Regions from separate parts of the Bradyrhizobium sp. ORS 278 genome, predicted to be linked through region 1. Evidence: predicted binding sites of a transcription regulator. Region 1 holds the regulator's gene; the other holds the start of a gene.

Region 1 (4,201 bases):
GCACATGGGCCAGGCTCGCGCCGCGCGCCGCCTCTGTCGCCGACAGGCTGAGCAGTCCGATCTCGCTGGCGGTGTCGAAGCCGAGACCGAACAGGAAGCCCAGCGGATACATCTGCCAGGCGCGCGAGATGACGCGGAGCACCGGACGCAGCAGCCGAACCAGGATGCCGCGTCCCACATCGCCGGCCGATTCCCCGTCAGGCGGGACCGACGGGGAGCGCCAGAGGTTCAGGAACAGAACCAGATTGGCGACGGCAATCAGCAGCAGAAAGCCGGCCGAAACGGAGGTGCCGATGATCCCGCCGATCGCCCGGATGGTGCTGTCCTCGCTCAAGAGGTCAGCGCCGGCCACGAGGCTCACCACGATCGTGGCGATCACGACGACGCTGGAATGGCCCAGCGCGAAGTAGAGTCCCGCGGCGCGCGGCCTGTCGCCCTCCTGCACCAGCTTGCGCACGACGTTGTCGATCGCGGCGATATGGTCCGCATCGACGGCGTGCCGCAGGCCGAGCAGCCAGGCCAACAGCGCGGTGCCGACAATGGCCGGGCGATCGGCGTAAAGCAGAAACGCCCAGGCCCAGGCCAGCGCATTGGCGAGCACGAGGCCGGCCATAAGCACGGCATTTCGTGCGCCGTCCCCGCGGAGCCGAACCGGGATCGAGGCGGCCGGCCGAGGATGATCAATTGGCAAAATCGTCATACTCGGACAGGAGAGCAAGACCCGCGCCAAAAGGCAAGGCTTGCGTCGCCGCGCTCAAATCACTTGCAAATCACCCCCCCGGGGTCCGCGCGGCCGAGGTTCACCGCATTCCCTTGGCAATCCGCTATCCGGTCACGCACAAACATTGACCAGCCCATGTCCAACTCTTTCCCTCCCCGCCCTCCTCTCACCGCGCCGAGGCGCTCTGCGCCGCGATCTCGCGCCGCACGGTCGCCTCGAACTGGCTTGCAGGCGCGGCGAACATCAGCCTCGTCTCTTCGTGGAACGCCGAGAAGATGCCGACCACGACCGGTTCGCCGTTGATCTCGGCGAGAATCGGGGAGCCCGAATAGCCGAAATTGGCGAGGCAATGGACGGTCAGCAGCTTCGCATCCTTGGTCATGCCGGCGCTGCAATTGCGCTGGCCGGTCGGCGAATAGCGCCGCTCCTGGCCGTAGCCGATCTCGGAGATCGTGCCCGCCTGGGTCGCGGCCGCAAGCTCGTCGCGGCTCACGGCCCTTACCGCCACCGGCCTGGACGGCAGCGCATCCTTCAGGATGATCAGCGCCCAATCCGCCGGCGAACGGTCGGCCGACCATTGGTCGTGCTGAGTCGGGATGAAGTCCGGCGCGACAATCAGCTTGTCGGCGACTGAGGAGGCGGCGGGGGTGCCTTTGTTCAGGCCCGCCAGAAAATGGACATTGCCCGGACTCACCTGAGCCAGACCGTTGAAGACGCAGTGCGCCGCCGTCAGCACGACGCGGGGAGCCACCAAGGTGCCGGTACACGAGCCTCCCGTGCTGTATTGCGCCTGGGTCACGACACCGATCGACGATGCCGGCCAGGAGGTGGGATCGACGACATCACCGAAGTGCCGGTCGAGGCCGAGCAGCTGCTCGGGGCGCGGATTGGCAATGCCGGCATCCGCCGCTTCCGGCTTCGGCCTCCACGCCGCGATGATCTGCTCGGCCTGACGCCGCTGTGCGTCGCTAAGCTTGATACGCTGGATCTCGCGGCCGGCCGACCTTACGCCGTTGCGGCCGGCCATCACCAGCCAGGCATAACCCTGCACGACATCCTGGGACATGACCCGGCCGTCGAGCATCATCAGGCCGAGCATGTATTGCGATTGGGCGAAGCCTTGGGCGGCGGCGCGGTTGAACCAGCGCGCGGCTTCGCCGTGATCGCGAGCGGCGCCTTCGCCGTTGAAATAGGCGATGCCCAGATAATGCTGGGCGATGGCGAGCCCCTGATCGGCGGCCTTGCGGTACCAGACCAGCGCCTCCGTCTGGTTGCGCGCGACGCCGACGCCGAAGGCCTGCATGAAGCCGACATCGAATTGTGCCCGCGCGTCGCCCTTGACGGCGAGCGGCTGGAGCCTTCGCAACGCCACCGCGGGCTGTCCATTCGCCGCCGCGGCGACGGCCTCCTCGAGCTCGGCGGCCGCGGCGCTAGTCGCAGCCGCGAGCAACAACGTCAAAAAGATGGCGAGCGTCTTGATCATTGTGTCTGCCGAGGCCCGACCATGATGATGGGAACGCCATCACACATGATCAAGACGGCAGCGGCGTGACCGCGCAGACCGCGCGATCAGGCCTGCTCAGACTTGGCGAACCGGTCGTCGAGCGCATAGCCGGCGCCGCGGACGGTGCGGATCGGATCCTGCTCGCGGCCGGGATTGAGCAGCTTGCGCAGCCGGCCGATGTGGACGTCGACCGTGCGCTCGTCGATATAGATGTCGCGGCCCCAGACGCTGTCGAGCAGCTGCTCGCGGCTGAACACGCGGCCGGGATGCTCCAGGAAGAACTCGAGCAGGCGATATTCGGTCGGGCCGAGATCGATCGGCCGGCCCGACCGCGCCACGCGGCGCTTCTCGCGATCGAGCTCGATGTCGCCATAGGACAGCACGGTCGCCAGCCGCTCCGGGCTGGCGCGCCGCAGCAGGCCCTTCACACGCGCCAAGAGCTCCGGCACCGAGAACGGCTTGACGATGTAGTCATCGGCGCCGGTCGCAAGACCGCGCACGCGCTCGCTCTCCTCGCCGCGCGCCGTCAGCATGATGATCGGCAGCTGCTTGGTCTCGGACCGCGCCCGCAGCCGCCGGCACAGCTCGATCCCTGAGAGGCCCGGCAGCATCCAGTCGAGCACGACCAGATCGGGAATGCGCTCCTTCAGCCGCGTGTCGGCCTCGTCGCCGCGCGCCACGGTCTCGACCTCGTAGCCTTCGGCTTCGAGGTTGTAGCGCAGCAGCGTCGTCAGCGCCTCCTCGTCCTCAACCACCAGAATTCGCGCGCCCATGTCGGAATCGTCTTTCTCAGTTGCCGGGGATCGTGGTCGCAAAACTGGTCATGTCGCCCTTGGGGCGCTTGTCCATGATCTGCTGGCCCTCGATCATATAGAACACCGTCTCGGCGATGTTGGTGGCGTGATCGCCCATCCGCTCGATGTTCTTGGCGCAGAACATCAGATGGATGCAGAACGAGATGTTGCGCGGGTCTTCCATCATGTAGGTGAGGAGCTCGCGGAACAGCGAGGTGCAGATCGCGTCGACCTCCTCGTCGCCTTTCCACACCGTCATAGCCGCCGGCAAATCGTGCGCCGCATAGGCATCCAGCACCGTCTTGACCTGCGACTGAACGAGGTCGGTCATGTGCTCCAGGCCGCGGATCAGCTTCAGCGGATGAAAGTCGCTCTCCAGCGCGGCGACGCGCTTGCCGATGTTCTTGGCGAGGTCGCCGATCCGCTCCAGATCGGTGGCGACGCGCATCGCACCGACGATCTCGCGCAGGTCGACGGCCATCGGCTGGCGGCGGGCGATCGTGAGCACCGCGCGCTCCTCGATGACGCGCTGCAGCTTGTCGACCTCCGCGTCACCGGCGACCACCTTCTGGCCGAGCGCCACGTCGCGCCGCACCAGCGCGTCGACGGAATCGACGATCAGCCGTTCGGCAAGGCCGCCCATCTCCGCCACCAGGCGGGTCAGATCCTGCAGATCGCTGTCGAACGCCTTGGCGGTATGTTCACTGGCCATGATGATCTCCTGAGGGCATTGCTGTCGGCGTCAGCCGAACCGGCCGGTGATGTAATCCTGGGTCCGCCGATCGCTCGGCGAGGTGAATATCTTGCTGGTGTCGTCGAACTCGATCAACTCGCCGAGATACATGAAGGCGGTCTTGTCGGAGACGCGCGCCGCCTGCTGCATGTTATGAGTCACGATCGCGATCGTATAGTTCTCCGAGAGCTCCTGGATCAGCTCCTCGACCTTGGCGGTGGAAATCGGGTCGAGCGCCGAGCACGGCTCGTCGAACAGGATGACCTCTGGACGCACGGCGACCGTGCGGGCGATGCACAGGCGCTGCTGCTGGCCGCCGGACAACGACAGGCCGGAGGCGTTCAGCTTGTCCTTGACCTCGTTCCACAATGCGCCGCCGCGCAGCGCCTTCTCGACGCGGTCGTCCATCTCGGACTTCGAGATCTTCTCATAGAGGCGGATGCCGAAGG
Region 2 (4,201 bases), 3.5 Mb from region 1:
CTTCGCAAGCCCGGCCGCCTTTGAAGCCGGCGCGGCTCGGCCGATAATACTGGCCGCTCGGCCCGCCGAGATAGGAGCGGAAGCAGAAGCCGTCATCGGCGAGCGCGACCGGCCGGTCCGGATTGCCTTCGCCGGAGGCGATGCTGTCGCCGAGGCCGGCAATCAGCACGTCGCGGACCTGAATGCCGGTCGAGACCTGCCGCGTGCCGTCGGGGCTCGTGACATCGACGGTGGCGACGGTCTGGCGGCCATAGCGCACCCGCAGGTTCACCGGTTCGGCGCAGTCGAAGGTCGAGGTCTGCGGCCCGTCGCCGTCGTCGAACGACCAGGCGCAGGTGGCGCCGACCGGCACCGGTCCGGTCAGGCGCACCGTGACCGGATGGTCGATCGGCGTCAGATAGCTTTCCTTGACGTTGTCGCGCGTGCAGGGCTCGTTGACCCGGCCGGCGAGGTCGATGCACAGGCGGTTGACGATGTTGCGGGCCCAGCCGCGTCCGTCGCTCTGCACGGCCAGCGCCTGCTCGGCCGACAGGATCGAGCGGTCGCGGGTGCTCTCGACGTGCAGGAGGAAGTCGCGCTCCTCACGAAACAGCCGGAAGCGGTTACGAACCTCCCAGCTGATCTGGAGCTGCGGGGCTGTGCCGAACTGGGCGGCAGCCGGACGCGCCGCGAACGTGGAGAGCAGGCCGGCCAGCACGCAGGCGGCAAGCATCGGACGAAGAGACATACGGGTCATACGCCAAGGATTCATACGCCAGGCATTCAATTGAGCGATGGGGCGGAAGTAAGAGAGCGGCTGGTCAGGTCAACCGCACCGCTGTCAGCTCTCGCTCAAAGCGTCAAGTCAACCCTGCGAGTGGCGCTTGATCCGCTGCGGGACGGCGGCACGCGCCGTCGCCGCCGCACGCTTGGCGGCGATCTCGTCGGAGACGGCCGTCTGCAGCCGCCGCCGCTCCTGCCATGGCTTGACGACGTTGAGCCAGAGTTCCCGGACGCCCATGATCGAGATCGCGATGGCGAACGGGATCACGAAATACAGCACGCGGAACACCAGCAGGGTGGCCACCAGCTGCTCGCGGCCGAACTGCGGCAGCGCCACCAGCATCGCGGCGTCGAACACGCCGAGGCTGCCCGGCGCGTGACTGGCGAAGCCGAGCAGGGTGGCCAGGATGAACACCACCGAGAGCGACAGAAAGTCGATCGGCGGGTTCGACGGCACCAGCAGATACATCGCCAGCGCGCAGAAGCCGAGATCGACGACGCCGATCAGGATCTGCACCAGCGTCAGTTGCGCGGAGGGGAGCACCACCTTCCAGCCGTTCTGGCCGAGCTGGCGGCGGTTCTTGCCGGCATACAACCAGCCCAGATAGGCGAAGATCGCCCCGAGGATGCCGATCGCGATCAGCTGGTTCACGGCCGGCGGCAATTGGTCCATGGTCGAGGCGGCGGCGGGGTGCAACGTCATGCCGATACCCAGCACGAAGAGGTTGCCCAGCCAGAAGGTCAGTCCGGACAGGAAGCAGATCTTGGCGACGTCGATCGCCGACAGGCCGTAGTCCGAATAGATCCGGAAGCGGATCGCGCCGCCGGTGAACACCGTGGCGCCGATGTTGTGGCCGATCGAATAGCTGGTGAAGGCGCTCATCGCTGCAATGCGATAAGGCACATGCTTCTTGCCGATCGTTCGCAGTGCAAAATAATCATAGAAGGTCAGCGTGCAGAACGCGCCGACCACACACAACGCCGCGAGCGCGATGTGACCGGGGGGGATCTCGGTCAGCGTGGAGAGGATCACGCCGCCGTCGACGCCCTTCAGCGTGCGGACGAGCGTGGTGATCGCGAAGGCGATGATCGCAAGGCTTGCTGCAATCCCCAGCCGCTTCCAGCCGATCCATTTCTTGAAGCCACGCGAGAGCGCGGTCAGCAGGCGCTGCATTCATCCTCCCGGCGGGGCGGCAGTAAATCTTGGAAAAAGGGCGAAACCATCTGATCGAAGAGGGCGGGCAATCCGTGACAGCCTGTTCCTTAAGCTAAAACATGCGCCTTGTGCAGTCCTTGACTCAACGCAGCTCGGCGTTCGCTGTGCGGGTCTGTCACACTCCAGTCACATGGCTGGGACCGCCGCGTCCCGCCTCAGTTTCGTCCCAAAGCTTACGCCCGCGGTTCGATCACGAACGTGCCCTCGCAGCCCGGGTTCCGATCGGCGCTCGCGGCGCGGCTCCGGAACAACCGGTCGGACCGCCGGTTAGCCCAAGGCAAGACGTCGATGGACATGCACGCGGTCGGGGAGGGGCCCGCCATGTTCCGAACCCCGGAAGGACGTGTGACACATGGGACTGTTCACCAAAGACATCAAGACGATGAATGACCTGTTCGTGCACCAGCTGCAGGACATCTATTACGCCGAGAACCAGCTCATCAAGGCGCTGCCCAAGATGGCCGACAAGGCGACCGATCAGCAGCTGAAGCAGGGTTTTCTGACCCATCTCGAGGAAACCCGCACGCATGTGAAGCGGCTCGAGCAGGTGTTCGAGATGCAGGGCATCGCGCCCAAGGCAGTCGACTGCCCGGCGATCGACGGCATCATCGAGGAGGCCGAGGAGGTCGCCGGCGAGGTGGCCGACAAGACCGTGCTCGATGCGGCGCTGATCAATGCCGGCCAAGCCGCCGAGCACTACGAGATCACCCGCTATGGCAGCCTGATCGCGTGGGCCAAGCAGCTCGGCCGCAGCGACTGCGCCGCTCTGCTGCAGAAGACGCTCGACGAGGAGAAGGCGACCGACATGAAGCTGACCAAGCTCGCCGAAACCAGCGTCAACCTGCGCGCCGCGAGCTGACCGCACTGGTCTCGCCTGAGACAAAACGCCGCGTGGGTCTGCCGCGCGGCGTTTTCATGCCAGCAACGCGCTCAGCTCTTTCTCAGCGCGAAATTGGCGCCGCAGAACGCCATGAGGGCGCCGAGGCAGAGCGCGGCGAGGCCCGCCAGCACGCCGGCCGCCGACGGCACTGGGCTGGGGCCCGAGATCGCCTGGCCGATGCCGGCGAGCATCAGCACGCCGACCACGACCAGGAAGTTGCGGGCGCGCTGCGGAATCTCGCCGGAGACCGCGCTGTGCATGATGTTGGCGATGAAATAGCCGGAGGAGAAGCCGACGGTCGCGATCAGCCACCAGGCGATCGCCGAGCCGGCCGGCATGAACGCGCCGTCGCTCTGCCACAGGCCGCCGAGATCGAGCCCATAGCGGGCGCCGAGCATGTGCACGGCGAGCGCCAGCAGGATGCCGGCGGCCATCGCGCCGGCCAGGATCAGGTGGCGGGGAAAATGGATCGTTTCGCTCATGCCCCGTTTGTAGGATAAGGCGCGCGGACCACGCAACAGGACCGCGCCATTTCCGACGACGCCACCACAGCCGACGACCACGTCATCCGCTACGCCTACAAGGCGTCGCTGATCGGGGCCGCGCAACAGTTCGAGCTGACGGAGCAGGGCCTGTCGTGGCGGTTCGCCGGCCGTGCGGGCTTCTGGTCTTACGCCGACATCGCCGCGGTCGGGCTGTCGTTCCGGCCGGTGTCGATGCAGGCGAAGCGCTTCCGCGCCGACATCACCCATCGCGACGGCCGCCGCCTCAGCGTCGTCTCGACCTCCTGGCAGACCGCGACCCTGATGGCGCCGCAGAGCGAGGCCTATCGGGCCTTCGTGATTGGCCTGCACGCGCGGCTCGCCGCCAGCGGCAGCACGGCGCGGCTGACTGCCGGACTGGGACGCTTCACCTATGGCGCGGCGCTCGCCGCGATCGCGTTGTTCGCCGTGGCGATGGCCGGACTTCTGGTCCGGGCGCTGCTCATCCGCGAGTGGACCGGCGCGCTGTTCCTGGTCGGCTTCGCCGCGATGTTCGCCTGGTATGTCGGCGGCTTCATCACCCGCAACCAGCCGCGCAGCTATACGTTCGCGGAGATCCCGGTCGTGCTGCTGCCGTGATCACGCGGCGACATGATCGGTGATCGAAAGTGACCGCGCGGCAGGTTCTGGTGATGCCACGATAGGCTGCCGCTCTCGGAGAAATCTGATGCCGGACTGCGCGAACCGTCTGCCCGATGCCGACGAGATCGCCGCGATCAACGCGCGGCATTTCGCCGACACGCCGCTGCGGCGGGCCGATCTCCTGTTCGTGTTCGGCACGCGTGTCGATGAGGAACTGCG

Evidence for each region. Region 1 encodes PhoB, which activates phosphate uptake and scavenging genes when phosphate is short. Its sites were predicted from a motif close to TGTCATNNANCTGTCAT; they were not measured.
Region 2: BRADO_RS23580 (YbhN family protein) is a predicted target of PhoB. The motif match lies at 2,092-2,108, and genes of this name have one in related genera.

Annotation. Positions count from the first base shown of each region.
Region 1 is NC_009445.1:1,794,512-1,798,712, reverse strand. Features, by position in the region: gene BRADO_RS07910 (HoxN/HupN/NixA family nickel/cobalt transporter) at 1-700, opposite strand, end outside; gene BRADO_RS07905 (trypsin-like serine protease) at 888-2,204, opposite strand; gene phoB (phosphate regulon transcriptional regulator PhoB) at 2,291-2,998, opposite strand; gene phoU (phosphate signaling complex protein PhoU) at 3,015-3,731, opposite strand; gene pstB (phosphate ABC transporter ATP-binding protein PstB) at 3,762-4,201, opposite strand, start outside.
Region 2 is NC_009445.1:5,264,976-5,269,176, reverse strand. Features, by position in the region: gene BRADO_RS23585 (hypothetical protein) at 1-736, opposite strand, end outside; gene BRADO_RS23580 (YbhN family protein) at 845-1,936, opposite strand; gene BRADO_RS23575 (ferritin-like domain-containing protein) at 2,331-2,837, shown strand; gene BRADO_RS23570 (hypothetical protein) at 2,909-3,340, opposite strand; gene BRADO_RS23565 (hypothetical protein) at 3,389-3,979, shown strand; gene BRADO_RS23560 (YdcF family protein) at 4,068-4,201, shown strand, end outside.